Regions from separate parts of the Acetobacterium wieringae genome, predicted to be linked through region 2. Evidence: riboswitches for the same ligand, from Rfam matches in the RefSeq annotation. Region 2 holds a riboswitch; the other holds the start of a gene.

Region 1 (7,773 bases), 550 kb from region 2:
GATCTCGGAGAGACAATGGGTAATATTATTGCTTTATCATATCAGCTTATGGCGGAGATAAAACCAGATGCAGTACTTGTATTGGGCGATACCAATAGCTGTCTTTCTGTCATCGGTGCAAAGAGGCTTCATATTCCAATTTTTCATATGGAAGCTGGAAATAGATGTAAAGATGAGTGTCTCCCAGAAGAGACGAATCGTCGTATTGTTGATATAATCAGTGATGTCAATATGGCTTATACAGAGCATGCACGGCGATATCTTGCAGATTGTGGATTACCAAAAGAGCGTACATTTGTTATCGGCAGCCCTATGGCAGAAGTCTTGCATAATAATTTGGTGAAAATTGAGAAGTGTGATATACATAAAAAGTTGGGTCTTGAAAAAGGAAAATATATTTTGCTTTCAGCGCATCGAGAAGAGAATATTGATACTGAGCAAAATTTTATCTCACTTTTTACTGCAATTAATAAGATGGCAGAAAAGTACGATATGCCAATTCTTTATTCTTGTCATCCGCGCAGCAGAATTCGTTTGAAATTATCAAATTTCAAACTTGATAAGCGCATAATTCAGCATGAACCTCTTGGTTTTCATGATTATAATTGTTTGCAAATGAATGCGTTTGCCGTTGTATCTGATTCTGGTACATTGCCGGAGGAAAGTAGTTTTTTTACATCGCAGGGGTATCCTTTCCCTGCGATCTGTATTCGGACATCAACAGAACGACCAGAAGCTTTGGAGAAGGCTTGTTTTGTGTTAGCAGGAATTGATGAGGAATCATTGCTACAAGCGGTGGATACTGCTGTACAGATGAATCAAAACAAAGACTATGGAGTACCGGTGCCAGATTATCTCGAAGAAAATGTTTCTTCTAAGGTCGTAAAGATTATTCAAAGTTATACTGAAGTTGTGAATAAGATGGTGTGGAGAAAAAAATAGATTCGAGTGGTTCGTCTTTAAATAGGTTGGCTTTAATAAAGTGTTAGGATTCATGGTGTCTCTTTGGATTAAAAGGCGACTTTGGATGCGTTTATTTTTCTAAAGCGGGGAAGGACGAATGGTAGGTAAATTTCGATGGAAACAATCAGATGAATGAGTTATGGATTTATGTTAGTTTCTTTATGAATAATGGGCCATTTGGTGCTAGAATAAAAATAGTACAAATCGAAATGAGAAAATCCAAAATTAATAAAAACATGGTACGATAAAAGAATCGTACTGAAGGAGGATCTCATTATGGCAAAACAACATGATAAACAATTCAAACTGGATGCAGTCCGGTACTATGAAGAACACAAGGAACTCGGTCTGCGTGGATGCGCTGAAAATCTCGGCGTTGGTTACAGCACGCTGGGAAAATGGAGCAAGGAACTTCAGGACAGCGGCAGTATTGAATGTCGTGGTTCAGGTAATTATGCATCGGATGAAAGTAAAGAAATCGCGCGTTTAAAACGCGAGTTGCGTGATACCCAAGATGCATTGGATGTCCTAAAAAAGGCCATCGGCATTCTGGGAAAATAACCGAAGCGATTTATGTTGAGATTGCTAAAAAGGCGGAAGCTGCTCATCACGAGAAGCGCCGGGTTTCCGTCTCCGGAATGCTGCAAAAACTGGGTGTATCACGAACCGGGTATCGATCATGGATTAACAGAAAACCATCGAATACCCAAAAACGACAGGAAGTTCTTAAAACCAAAATTGAGACCATTTATAACGACTCAAAGCAAAATTATGGAGCTCCGAAAATCACCGAAAAATTGAAACAGAGCGGTGAAATAATTGCTGAGCGGACTGTCGGCAAATACATGAAACAAATGGGTATCAAAGCTCAATGGATCAAACCTTATACGATCACGACTAAAGATTCTGACTTCAGTAAAAAACTCAGAAATATTCTTGACGAACAATTTAATCCCGAACGCCCCAATGCTGTCTGGTGCAGCGATATTACCTATATTTGGACAATGGACGGATTTTTTTATCTAACCAGTATCATGGATTTGTATTCTCGAAAAATCATTGCCTGGACGCTGTCAAAAACAATGGAAGTTTCCTGTGTAATCGACACTGTTAATAAAGCTAAAAGCCGTCGAAATCTCGATGCGCCATTGATCATTCACAGTGACCGCGGCAGTCAGTTCGTTTCAAAAGAATACCAGAAGGCAACGGCAAAAATGCAGCGAAGTTATTCTAAAAAGGCATATCCCTGGGATAATGCCTGCATTGAATCCTTTCATGCCATTATTAAACGTGAATGGCTCAATCGCTTTAAAATCCTTGATTATAACCATGCTTACCGGCTGATCTTTGAGTATCTGGAAACCTTTTATAATACAACTCGAATCCACAGTCATTGTAATTATATGTCGCCGAATAATTTTGAAAAACTTTTTACTAAAACACAAAATGAAAATTTACAAATAGCAGGTTAAAATGTGGGTGTCAAATTCTCATTTTAATTTGTACTAAATCTTGACATAGGACCAATTATCCAACCGGAAGACGTTTGTGATCACATTTCTGGTGATGCTGATCCTAATTTCTTTGCTAATCATCAATAGAGAAAAGTGGACAACCCGGGAAAAGTGGTCTAGGACAGCTTTTTGGTTCTATTTGTATCTGATTTTTGTATACGCGTTTTTGGGGAGAACCGGAAAAAATGGCTATGACATTAACGTGATGCCATTTTGGTCATATCAACATATCGTATTGACTCATGAATTGAGAATCGTTTTTGAAGTGCTGTTGAATTGTCTGATGTTCATACCTGTTGGAATACTCGTGCCTTGGGCGTATGAAAACATTTTGCACGAGGATGAGACGAAAAAAAGAAATACGGTGCTTCAATTTGGTTTAATTGTATCACTAACCGTCGAATTTCTCCAGTTTTTTACTAAAACAGGATTGCTAGAGTGGGATGATATTTTTCACAATATGATCGGAATGCTTCTAGGATATGGGATTTATCTCTTTCTCAAAGGTAAGCATTTTGGGGAAGTACACCAATACTTTTTGCCAATGTTCGGAGTGGTCTTGGTGATGGTCGTTGCGATGCTTTGATAAAAAGGTAGGGGAGTGTTTCAAAGCCATTGTCTCTTAAATAAATTTTCTATGATGCATCAGTTTTTCGCAAATACACAAAACTTGAAACGCTCCCTAATAATCTACACAAACCAATTTTTCAAAGAATGATAGCTCTATCTAAAACTCATTGTTAAAAAACTTCCTAGGCTCATTGCTAGATTAGTCGGTTCTTGAGCCTGTTCCGAAGGGGTTTGACTCTTCAATGCTTCCAGTGCTTTATCTCCCTGTACCAAACCAGAACCGTATACTTGGTCGGTTTCACTTAAACTTTGTGCGGTATCTCGTAGGAGAGCTTCAACTTCAGCTGGTGTCAAGGAAGGATCCTGAGCCAGTAAAGTGGCACTAATACCGGATACAATCCCTGCTGAAAAAGATGTTCCATCCTGCCAGCCGGAGCTGTTGTTAGGTTGCAGCACAACCAGGCTTTCGCCGGGTGCATATAAATCGACCTCGTCATTATACTGCGAAAAAGAGGCAACTTTTCCGTTTAAACCAATCGAACCGACTGAGATAACCCCGGGATAAGATGCTGGATAATAGTAAGGATCGTCGCCTTCCTGTTCGGCACCATGATTTCCGGCTGCGGCAATGATGATCTTGCCCTTGCTGATGGCGTAGGCAATTGCATCGGCATGACTCTGGTTATATTCGTAGGAACCAACGCTTAAATTGATAATGCGAATGTCTTCCCGGTTTGCAGCATCCATAATGGCTGCTGTGATTGCATTGTTATTAAGGCTTTTATCACCAATACGATAAGGGGCAATTTTGACATTGGCCAGTCCGGCTGCTCCGGCAATTCCGATTCCGTTATCAGCCACTGCGGCGATGGTGCTGCTCACCATCGTGCCATGTCCTTGGGTATCAGTCATATTGGAAGTGTCGTTTATAAAATCATAGCCGTTTGTGATCCGACCTTCTAAATCAGCCAGATTGACATCCAATCCGGTGTCCAGAACAGCTACGACAATTTCGTTCTCGGTATCAACGGCGTTCCAGGTTTTATCAATTCCGGCCTTAGCATACTGCCAGGAAGTACCCAGGTAAGGGTCGTTCGGATATTTATCGTTATTTGCGGCATAAACTAAACCGGTTGAAAGATTGCTCAGAATAAATGTGGCGCTAATTAGTATACTTGTTAATTTCTTAATTGCTTTCATTTTATTTTCCCCTTTCAGATCAATAGATCAACGTTTCTTGATACTATTTTATTTAGAATCGTTCTAATTATCTGTAACCAAATCACGTATGTTTGGTGACTAAATCACGAAAAGCAGTCACATTCATTTTGTCTTTTTTAACCGTTTGCTTTAAATAAAAAAAAGCAACGTTTGCCACGTTGCTCAGAATGTCCTCAAAATAAAGACTGGTTTGCAACTGGCTGCCATATAAAACTACTTAGGCCCTAAAGTTTTGCGTCCTCACTTTTCGGTGAGTTTGCCAAATATTAAATTTTTAGTTTCAATAAAAAAATGTGCAACGCATCAGCACGTCGCACATTTTTTGTACGGTCTTAATGCAGCTGGCTGGCTTTCCATACGGTTAGGCCCCTAAAGCTTTGCGTCCTCATCTTTCGATGAGTTTGCCCAATATTGAATCTTAAGAAAGAACAGTTTGAAATAAAAAAAGCAACGCGCAGACACGTTGCTTATAAGATCATCTTATGATTGATCGCAACTGGCTGGCTTTCCATACGGTTAGGCCCCTAAAGCTTTGCGTCCTTATCTTTCGACAAGTTTGCCAAATATTAAATCTTAGAAAAGAATAATTCAGAATAAAAAAAGCAACGCACAGGCACGTTGCTATAAGATCATCTTTTAAATGCATTTTGCAACTGGCTGGCTTTCCATACGGTTAGGCCCCTAAAGCTTTGCGTCCCTATCTTTCGATAAGTTTGCCAAAAATATTCTATTAAAGTAATATTAATGCATCAACCTCGATTTGTCAAGTGATTTTTTATTTTTTTATCTGAGATAAGAACTTTACACGTATCGGAAGAAATAATACACAAACTTGGGTGCCTGTGCAGTGAACATTTCCCGGGTTTCCTTACTGCTAAAAAGCGCATCCGGTTGGTAGCTGGAGCGGTCGGAGTAGCTGACATAGACGGGTAGATCGTTAAAGGTGTGGCGAAAGGCCAACAGCCCTCTTCTTGATTGGGGTGGCGAAAAAACAACCAGCATTGACTGAACCTGGTGTTCGTTAACATAGGCCTGCTGGCAGGTGGCGTTTTCGATGGTTGATGTTGCTTTATCATCAATGGTGTAGCACGTATCAGGGAGGCCAGCGGCAGTCATGGCCTTTTGAATCATCGGGTTATCTTTAGAATATCCGGAAAAGATGATAAAGTTGCTATAGCCTTCTTGAAAAAGCCGGATACCCTCGGCGATTCGCAGGGTATCTTCTTCACCGCTGGTGACGATGATCACATCGGCGGGCTGAATGTTTTTTTCAACCACCAGATATTTGGCAAACGCTTCAACAACATGGTCAGTGTCGACAAAAAGGTAAATACCCAGTACAACAGCAGCAAAAAAAATAAGCAGCTGAGCAAAATAAAGTCCCTTTAAAATAAACTTAAAAATTTTTCTGAAGTTTGTCATCGGTTCATCCTTTCAATCGCTAAAAAAACAACTGTTTTCTATATGAAGTGCTTTGATGTGGCAAAAAGACTGACTAAAACGATTATAAGATTAGTATAATACAACCAGTTAGTCAGAGCAATTAAAATCGGCCGATTCGCTGGGTTTGTGGATCAAAAAGTGTTATACCAAGGTTTTTTTGCAGTGGCGACAAAAAGTAGTGGCAAAAAATATCAAAACGGCTAAAATAGTAAAGGCGCGAATTTGTTCGGGATGGCGGACAAAAAAGCGTAAAAGATGCAAAAAGAAATTTGCGATCGAAACGGTTTGTGTTAGATGAAGCATTAGCAGGGGAAGACGGTTTATGATCAACTCTGCCAACGGAGAGAATGCCTATAAAAAAAAGAGTCGAGATTCTGTTAGAATAACCGACTCTTTTGCTGTTATTATAGGTTGCTTAGTTATGGTTCAATAATTGCAGGTGATTGGCTGGCACCTAAAGTGATGGCTGCCGCAGTTTGTGAGCCGGCAAGCATGCGCCGGGCATCACCTTTTGTCAGGCAGGCAAAAGCGCTAATCGATACCTCCGATTTCAGGCTTTGATCAGTCACTTTGATTTCAAAGGTTCCTTGCTGATTTGCCGCCAATTGGGCGTCATCCAGATTGATGCCAAGCAGGTTCGACAAATTAATGTATTGCCCGGTTTCATCGATAAAGGTGCTGCAGTTTACCGGAATGTCTCGATCAAAGGCATGTACAAGGATTTCTTCACCCGTTTGTAAAGGTCGTGATAAACAAATCCAGGCGTTGGCGTAATAACCGTTCAAGCCGTTTTTGTCGGCTTCACTTAAATTTCCGGCATAAGAGACTTTGAAAGTGGTATCGGCGGCCTCCACTTTGATGGATTCCGTATATGAGGCAACAGCATTTTCAAAAGCCTGTGAGTTGATAAGCATTGAAACCATTTTTTCCTGGAGACCCCGAATCTCATCGCCTTTCACCAGGATGCTTTCTGCGGTTACGATAAGTTCTGATTTCAGGCTTTTGTCGGTAACCGTGATGTCAAATCCTCCTTTTTGATTAGCTGCTAACTGATCCTCACCGAGAGTTAGGCCCAGCAGTTGAGACAGTCTGATTCGATTACCTTCGGATTCTTTGATCATGCTGCTGTTGACGGTCAAGTTTTGACCAAAAGCGTTAACAGTGACCTCTTCCCCGGCAACCAATGAACGGTTCAGATAAATAAAGGCATTCGCATAAAAACCATTGAGACCAGCCTTATCAACTTCGCTTAGATTTCCCTCATAAGTAACTTTAAATTGATTGTCCACAGTGGTTACCGACAATGACTTGCTATAAGCAGCAACGGCGGTTTCAAAAATCTCAGATTGAAGTTCAAGGGTGGCATATTTTTTCATATAATGAAGGTCATCATTCTTTGTAAGAATAGCCTCAGCGGTAATCGTTAAATTCGATTTCAGGCTATTGTTGGTTACGCTAATTTCAAATCCGCCGGTTTGATTAGCCGCCAATTGATTTGCACCAAGGGTGAGACCCAGCAAGTCAGACAATCTGATTTGGGTGCCGTTGTTATCGGTAATTTTTGATCGGTCTACGGTTACAGGGCTTCCAAAAGCATTGATGGTTACGGCTTCATCGTCAACCAGTGGTCGACTCAGGTTAATCATCGCGTCGGAATAATAGCCGTCGAGTGCCAGTTTATCGTTTTGAGTCAATTTATCCAGGTAAGTGACCGAGATTTTATTTGCATCACTTTCCAGGTTGATATTGTTGGTGTAGGCCTCCATAAATGGTGGACAAATATTAAAACCAATCCCACTACTGGCACGGTACAACCAGGTACCATCGGCTTTAATCAGGCCATTAAAGGCCGAAACACTCATTGGTGATTTTAGGTTTGCTTCAGAAAAACTGATTTTGATGTCATTTCCTTGTGATGTGGCCAGCGGCGCCTGATCAGGGGCAATACCCAATAATTCAGTTAAACCAATACGGGAATCAGACCATTTTCTAAGTGTCGTACTGGTGATGACAGCTTCTTTGCCGTAAGCACTAATCTTGATTGACTCACCAAATTGCATGG
Region 2 (7,773 bases):
TAGGCCCGCCACAATCGGCACATTTACCCCGCAGCCAGAGATAGCTAAAGACCGGAATATTGTGATAGCCCTTGATTGGAGCATTACAATTCGGGCAAAAGGAGCGACCTTTGGCCACTGAAACCTCCCGGGGTAAGCGGTAAATGACGACGTTAAGAAAACTACCGATAACGATGCCGATGACAAAAATATAGAGATAAAGAATAAATTGAATCAGTAAAACCATCGGCGTTTTCCTTTCGCATTAATTTTCTTTAGTAACTTCGAGGTTTCCGGGAGCATAGCTGGTGACCCGACCGCCCCGGCGATAGATAATATGATCAATGGTGGCATCCCGGTTTTCATCGACTACGGTGATGATCGCATCCTGATTGACCTCAACGCCAATATAATCAAGCAGATCAGCCTGCACCGGCACCTGGTAGTGACCAGTCGCCGCCGACTCAATGGCTCTGGCCTGGGCGGCCAGATAGACCAGCCGGGCATTGGCGGCATCAGTGCTGTGCTGGCTACTCAGCACCAAACCCGCAATAATCACCACCACAAAAAACAGGATGCTGACCGCCGCCAGGGGAAACCCCCGATCAAAGGCAACCAGCTCGTTTTTGGCAGGAGGAAACTGATATTTGGCAATTGGGTTCACGGTTTACCTCCCGGAGATGTGAAGCTGCCAATCGTAAAATTTGACAGCGATGATTGACGACAAAACGTTGGTTAATTTTACCATGTGATCCGCCGGATTGGCTTAAAGGAATGTAAAAATTTGGCTTTTTTAGCGGGAGTTGGTAAAGAACTCACCAATTGACGATGCTGTTAGTGCCGTTCGGTTATAACTCTTTTTAAGCAAGTCAATGACTGGCTTGAAATCTCTTAAGCCGGAAATCACAAATAAAAAATCTCCCCATCCCCCGCAAACCCGATGACGGGCTTGCGCCTGGGAGGGAGAGAAAATATCCTATGGCGCATAGGACTCACGTTAAATTTATTTAACAGCGGAACTTGGTTTTAGTGGATCTAACGTTACACCATCTTTTGTGTATGTAACTTCTGAAACACGTCCATTCGCATCAACTTTGACAGTCCATGTTGAATTATTTGTTGTAGCACCAGTTCCAGTTGTGTTCGCAACTATATCGCCATTTAAGTAGTTTTTCAATTCTAAAGCAACGCCAGTTGCCCCAGAAGCGCTAACAGCCGCTGAACCAAGATTAGTAGCTTCTGATTCTACAGGTAAATCGCTCGTTATAGTCATACCCAATGCAGTTCCACCCGCCTTCAAACCTTCTTTTGCAAAATGCTCTGTAGCGATTGCCTGTGCTGCCACGTAAATCTCCCGCTGTTCCGCTATTGCCGCTTTTTTCTTTGCATCATTCACAAATCCCAACATTGCCGGAATCGTAAATGCCGCCAAGATCGCCAAAATCACCAATACCACAATAATTTCCACTAGGGTAAACCCTTTTCTGCTTTTCCGTATCTTGTTAATTAACTCCATTTGCATTTCTCCTTACACTTCGTTTTTGCTTTATATGATCATCTGCGCCGGCGATGACTTCTATACGATACTTGTTATCAGCTAAGAATGATTATCTCACACTCTCTTGTTTTTTGCCTTAATCCTGCTCCCCTATTGTCAATTTTGGGCTCAAAAAAAACCGCACTGATACCGTGCGGCAGCTGGCTGTCGTAGCGTGGCGGTTAATTGGACTAACCACGGCTGTAGACCCTGTAGCTTTGCGTCCCAGGGTTTCCCCTGTTTTGCCTTTTTCTGATTTTACTTAGGTTTAATCTTAGTTGATACCCATTAAAAAGTCAAGTTAAAGTTTACAAATTTGTGACAATTCTTACCCCAGTCTCTGCATAAAGGGACTCTTAACAGGCATAAAAAAAATCCAACACTAACAACTGCTGTCCTATTTGCTGGCGTTTCAACCACCATCATAACGTCGACCTTGAAGCTTTGCGTCTTAGACTTACATCTGTTTTTTTAGCAACCCACCCTGAATTACAGCGTTTATAAACCGTTCTTTTGTAAAGGAATTGCGGGGAATGCATATACAGCTATTGTGCTTTTGGTAATATCGTCGAGTAAACTTGAGTTTGGCTGCAACATAACTTTGTTCGGGCGGTTGATAGCCGCCCCTACGCATTTGATGCCCAAGTTATCGTAATGGCCCGGCTATCGTCCAAAATACTGATTAAACTCCTGCTTATCACTGGCCCACTCAAGGCCGACCTCGTAGCTGATTTTCTGATCCCGAACCAGCATGGCCAGGTCCGCATTGAGGGTTTTCATGCCATCGCGGCCACCGGTTTGCATCACCGAGGCCAGCTGGTGGGTTTTATTTTCACGGATCAAGTTCAGCACCGCATCGGTACCGATTAGGACTTCCAGAGCGGCCATCCGACCAGAACCATCGGCCAGGGGCACCAGCTGCTGGGTGACAACCCCTTTTAAAATGCTGGACAGCTGGGTGCGGATCTGCTGCTGGCTGTGGGGGGAGAAGACATCAATGATCCGGTCGATGGTATTGGCAGCGCCGATGGTATGGAGGGTCGACAGCACCAGATGGCCGGTTTCGGCCGCGGTGACGGCGGCCGATACCGTTTCGTAGTCCCGCATTTCGCCCACCAGAATAACATCCGGGTCTTCCCGCAGGGACGAGCGCAAAGCGGCGGCAAAGGAGTTGGCATCGACCCCGATTTCCCGCTGATGAACAATGCTGTGCTTGTGGGTATGCTTATACTCCACCGGATCTTCTATGGTTAAGATATGAACCGCCCGGTTGACATTGATATAGTCAATCATCGAAGCCAGGGTGGTGGATTTCCCGCTGCCAGTGGGCCCGGTAATCAGAATCAGGCCCCGGGGCTCCGATGCCAGCTTGCGGATAATCGGTGGCAGCTTGAGTTCCTCAAAGCTGGGGATGGTATCGTTAAGGAGGCGGATGGCGGCGGCATAGCTGCCCTGCTGTTTATAGATGTTGACCCGTTGCCGCAGCCCTTCCGGGGTAACATGGCAAAAATCCAGGTCACTTCCATCTTCCAGCTTTTTGCGCTCCGCCGGGGTCAGAATGCTGAAAATCAGCTGTTCGATCAGCTGCGGGTTGTGCTCAAAATCGCTCTGATAGAGGCGACCGTTTTTTCTAAAAACCGGGGGCAGGTCCCGGGATAAATGAATGTCTGAACAATCGTTGCGGCGACCATAGTTGACCAGATCTAAAAAACGCATTCTCAGGCTCCTCCTTATTCTACATAGTATGATAATTTAAGAAATTCTTCCATTGAGGTGATTCCTCGGATGGTCAGATTGGCAACACTTTTTCTAAGCGGAATCAGCTTACCAGTTTGTTCCACATAGTTATAAATATCCTCAATCGGTTCTTTTCGGGAAATCAGATTGCGGATGGTTTTATCAATCGCCAAAATTTCATGGATGGCAGTTCTGCCTTTATAGCCGGTATTATTACAAATATGGCAGCCCCGGCCCCGGTAGAGGGTGGTGAGCCGGGGTTCTCCCAGCAGCTCTCTTTCAATTTCTGAAGCAACATAGGCTTCCCGACAATTGGGACAGATTTTCTTGACCAATCGTTGGGCCACCACCCCGGTCAGGGAGTTGGCCACCAGATAGGGTTCGACGCCCATGTCCTGGAGCCGAACTACCGCCGACACGGCGTCGTTGGTATGGAGGGTGGACAGCACCAGATGGCCGGTAATGGCCGAACGGACAGCAATCGAGGCGGTTTCGGTGTCCCGAGTTTCACCGACCATGATAATGTCAGGGTCCTGCCGCAGGATCGAGCGGAGTCCCACATCAAAGGTCAGCCCGGCCAGAATATTGACCTGGGTCTGATTGATCTTGGGCAGGTTTCGTTCCACCGGATCTTCGATGGTGGCAATATTGACATTTCGCTGACTGAGCATTTCCAAAATCATATAAAGGGTGGTGGTTTTGCCACTACCGGTGGGGCCGGTAATATAGACCACCCCATGGGGGCTTTGCAGCATCTGGAGGATTTTCTGATAATCCCCATCGTTCATCCCGAATTGACCGGCATGATCCAGGGGGACGTTCATGCTTAAAAACCGCATGACCATTTTTTCGCCGTAGACGGTGGGAATACTGGAGCTGCGGACATTCATTTCAACCCCATCGATGCGGATCCGGAAATGGCCATCCTGGGGTACCCGGCGCTCGGCAATATCCAAATTGGAAAGAATCTTGATTCGGGCAATCAGCGACTGATGAAGATTATTGGCCAGGGTCAAATAATCAACAATCAGGCCATCGATCCGCAACCGGATAATGGTTTCTTTTTCAAAGGGCTCAATATGAATGTCACTGGCCCCGGCATTATGGCCTTTTAACAAGACCGAATTAACCAGATTGACAATCGGGGCGTCGCCCTCATTGGTGAGGATATCCTCAACAAAAGACAGGCTGCTGCCCTCGACGGTTTTGTTGGCAGCTTTGGCAGCTTTTTTGGCTTCAATTTCGGTATAGGTTTTGCGGATGGTCTCGAGAATCACTTCCCGGGTGGCCAGCACCACATCGATGTTCATATTGGTAATCAGCCGCAGATCCTCAATGGCATAAAAATCGAGGGGATCATTCATGGCCACCACCAGGTGGTTATTTTCTTCGCCAATGGGAATCAGGGTATATTTAAAGGCAATATTCTGGGGAATTTTTGCGGCGGCTTCCAGATCGATGGGAGTATCATTTAAATCCAGCACCAGTACATTCAGCCGTTTGGACAGAGCCGTCAGCAGCTGATCCTCGGTGACATAACCATATTCAACCAGGATCGCTCCCAGTCGCTTGCTTTTATCGACCTTCTGGTAGGCCAGGGCTTCCTGAAGCTGTTCTTCCCGGATAAAGCCGGCGTTAATTAAGATATCACCAATACGAATGTTCTTAGTTTCCATTATCTTCCTTTTCCAATACCTTCTGGCATTTTAAAAAATCTGTTCTTCAAATTCAAAAACCGTCATCGGCTTGCCAAAATAATAGCCCTGGATAATATCGCAGCCCAAAGACCGCAGCAGATCGACCTCGGCTTCGGTTTCAATCCCTTCGGCCACCACCGTCATCCCCAGTTTTTTTATCATCTTAATGACAGACTCCACCACAATCAGATTCTGCTCCCGCTTGAGATGACTGTTGAAAAAACCCTGATCCATTTTAATGACATCCAGGGGTAAATTACCCAGCAGATTGATGGAGGAGTAACCGGAGCCAAAATCATCCATGGCCATTTTAAAACCGTAAAGACGAAAAGCTTCGCCGATCTCAATCATTCGATCAACATTTTCAAAGATGCTGGATTCGGTCAGCTCGATTTCCAGATTGCTGCGCTTGATCCGATACTGATTGGTAATGTTTAAAACCCGTTCAACAAAATCGCTCTGTTTAAGATTCTTACGGGAAAGATTAACAGAAATGGAAATTTCCGGATAACCGTCTGTTTCCCAGCGTTTCAGAATGCGACATACTTCTTCCAGCATAAACATATCCAGCTTTTTAATAAACCCGGTTTGTTCAAAAATGGGAATAAACTCCCCGGGTGAGATCAGCCCTTTGTGGGGGTTTCGCCAGCGTACCAGGGCTTCACAACCACAATAGCGGTTGGTGTGGAGATTGTACTTGGGCTGCAGATACATTTCAAACTCCTGGTTTTCCAGGGCATCTTCCATCTGATCGATAATTTCTTTTTCTTCGCCAATTTTTTTCCGGAAAGCATCGGAATAGAAAAACCAACGCTGGTTCTCCGCCGTCTTGGCAGCAATCCGGGCCATGTTGGCCTTTTCTCGGATTTTTTCCAGATTCCCGGTTTTATCTTCAATGATATAAATACCAAAATGACAGGACAGCTTTTCCTTAATCCCGATAGTCTCTCGCCTGTCATTTAAAATCTGGATAAATTCTTTAATCCGTCGGGTTATTTTATCCTGATCGTCACAGACGCAAAGAATCGCAAAATGATCGCCCGAAACCCGGGCATAGGTTTCCTGCTTGGCCATCCGCTTTTCCAGAATCCCAACCACCAGTCGCAACACCTGATCGCCCTTTTCATGGCCATACTCTTCATTAATAAAACGGAAGCGGTCAATATCGAAGGTTAACAAGGCACATTGATTGCAGTTTTTTGATTCCAGAATTTCCGTAGCTTCCTGTTTAAATTTCTGCCAGTTGTTACCACCGGTGACCTCGTCGACATAGGCAACCCGCTCTAGCCGTCGCTTGGAGCGGTATTGAAAAATCAGAATGATCACAAACAACAAGGTCATCGCCAGCAGCGCCGCAACAATCAGCGAAAAGGAATACCAGCTGATCTGCTGGGTTTGGGTGCTGACCACCTGGGTTGGTACCACAGTCATCATATACCAGTCATTGATAGCCAACGGTTTATAAATAGTATGCCGTTCCATTCCCCCATAAAAACTGGTAAAGCTGCCACTTTTACCGGCGGCCATGTTGACTGCAATGGTCTCGAAAGTGTCGCCATCCCGCAGATCGGCTTTTTTTAACAGCTCTAAAATATTCTCAAAGTCACCGGGACTATTGGCATGGGTCGAGGTGACCACTGCATCGCCATTGGCCTTAACAATATAGGAATACCCCTGCCCAGTGAAGCTTTCCACTTCCAGATATTTTTTTAAATCTTCGGTGTTGACCGATGCCAGTACCAGTCCCACCACCTGATTTTCTTTAAAAATCGGGACGGCATAAACATTGATGGGCTCGTTATCAGTGTAATCGTTGATAGTATCAGAAACAGTTGCTTTGCCATTGATGGCTTCCTTAAAATAATCCCGTTCTGCCACATTCACTGACAAACCATCGGTTGTCAGTGATGTACCATCCGGCAACGCAATCCCCATCCGTTTATAGTGTCCTTTTGTCGCCTGCAGCGTGATCAGCTTCAGCATGGCATTTTGATCATAGTCGCCATGGGCTTCGATCAGTCGGGCGGTGGTCTCCATATTTTCCAGCTCATTATCGACCTTGCTCTCAACCAGAGCCGCCCCCCGGGTGCCAACTTCGGAAAGATATAAAAAGGTCTGCGCCTTTAAGGCGTTATCGATCAGAGTAACATAATACCAGCTCAGCGCAAAAAAAAGAACAACAGTTACAATCGCAATAAAACTGGCTTTAATCTTTTTCGATTTAGCAATCATCTGTTATCCTTTCTTTTTGTATCGTTCTTTCCATTCTACCAAATAAAAAGAACTTATTCAATGCGATTGAATAAGTTCTTTTGTTAAGAATAGCGCTTTTTTAGCGAATGTCTTTAATATCCACCAGTTCGATTTCGGCCATGGTGCGGTTGGATTTTAAACAATCCAGCAGCGCCTGGGCGGTATCGAGGGAGGTCAGCAGGGCAATGGAGGTTTCCACACATTTGCGACGCATCCGGACGTCGTCATGATGGGGCATCCGACCCTTGCTGGAGGTCGAAATAACATAGTTGAGCTTGCCACTCTCAATCAGATCGCCGATATTGGGTTTGCTTTCGGCTAGTCGGCGAACCACCTTGGTGGGGATATTGTTTTCGTTGAGAATCAGGGCGGTACCGACCGTTCCGTAGATGGTAAAGCCCATTTCATGGAACTGGCGGCCAATTTCGACAATTGCTTCTTTATCCCGGTCTTTAACGGTCAGCAGCACGCCGCCGGAACGCTCCATATTCCGGCCGGAAGCCACCAGACCTTTATACAGGGCATCAGCAAAGGTTTTGGCGACCCCCAAAACTTCGCCGGTGGATTTCA

The links. A riboswitch is a leader RNA that binds a small molecule or an ion and turns the genes downstream of it on or off. The one in region 2 is predicted to bind cyclic di-GMP.
Region 1: linked by a shared signal. The riboswitch ahead of CHL1_RS16395 (S8 family peptidase) and the one ahead of CHL1_RS00870 (type II secretion system protein) in region 2 are both predicted to bind cyclic di-GMP.

The regions. Positions count from the first base shown of each region.
Region 1 is NZ_CP097897.1:3,331,575-3,339,347, reverse strand. It holds gene wecB (non-hydrolyzing UDP-N-acetylglucosamine 2-epimerase) at 1-942, shown strand, start outside; gene CHL1_RS16410 (transposase) at 1,240-1,524, shown strand; gene CHL1_RS16405 (IS3 family transposase) at 1,482-2,435, shown strand; gene CHL1_RS16400 (VanZ family protein) at 2,512-3,063, shown strand; gene CHL1_RS16395 (S8 family peptidase) at 3,201-4,247, opposite strand; cyclic di-GMP riboswitch class I at 4,457-4,539, opposite strand; cyclic di-GMP riboswitch class I at 4,602-4,684, opposite strand; cyclic di-GMP riboswitch class I at 4,757-4,839, opposite strand; cyclic di-GMP riboswitch class I at 4,914-4,996, opposite strand; gene CHL1_RS16390 (YdcF family protein) at 5,070-5,690, opposite strand; gene CHL1_RS16385 (hypothetical protein) at 6,131-7,773, opposite strand, start outside.
Region 2 is NZ_CP097897.1:173,727-181,499, reverse strand. It holds gene CHL1_RS00880 (prepilin peptidase) at 1-226, opposite strand, end outside; gene CHL1_RS00875 (hypothetical protein) at 245-643, opposite strand; gene CHL1_RS00870 (type II secretion system protein) at 983-1,495, opposite strand; cyclic di-GMP riboswitch class I at 1,670-1,773, opposite strand; gene CHL1_RS00865 (type IV pilus twitching motility protein PilT) at 2,180-3,232, opposite strand; gene CHL1_RS00860 (GspE/PulE family protein) at 3,247-4,929, opposite strand; gene CHL1_RS00855 (bifunctional diguanylate cyclase/phosphodiesterase) at 4,960-7,182, opposite strand; gene carB (carbamoyl-phosphate synthase large subunit) at 7,283-7,773, opposite strand, start outside.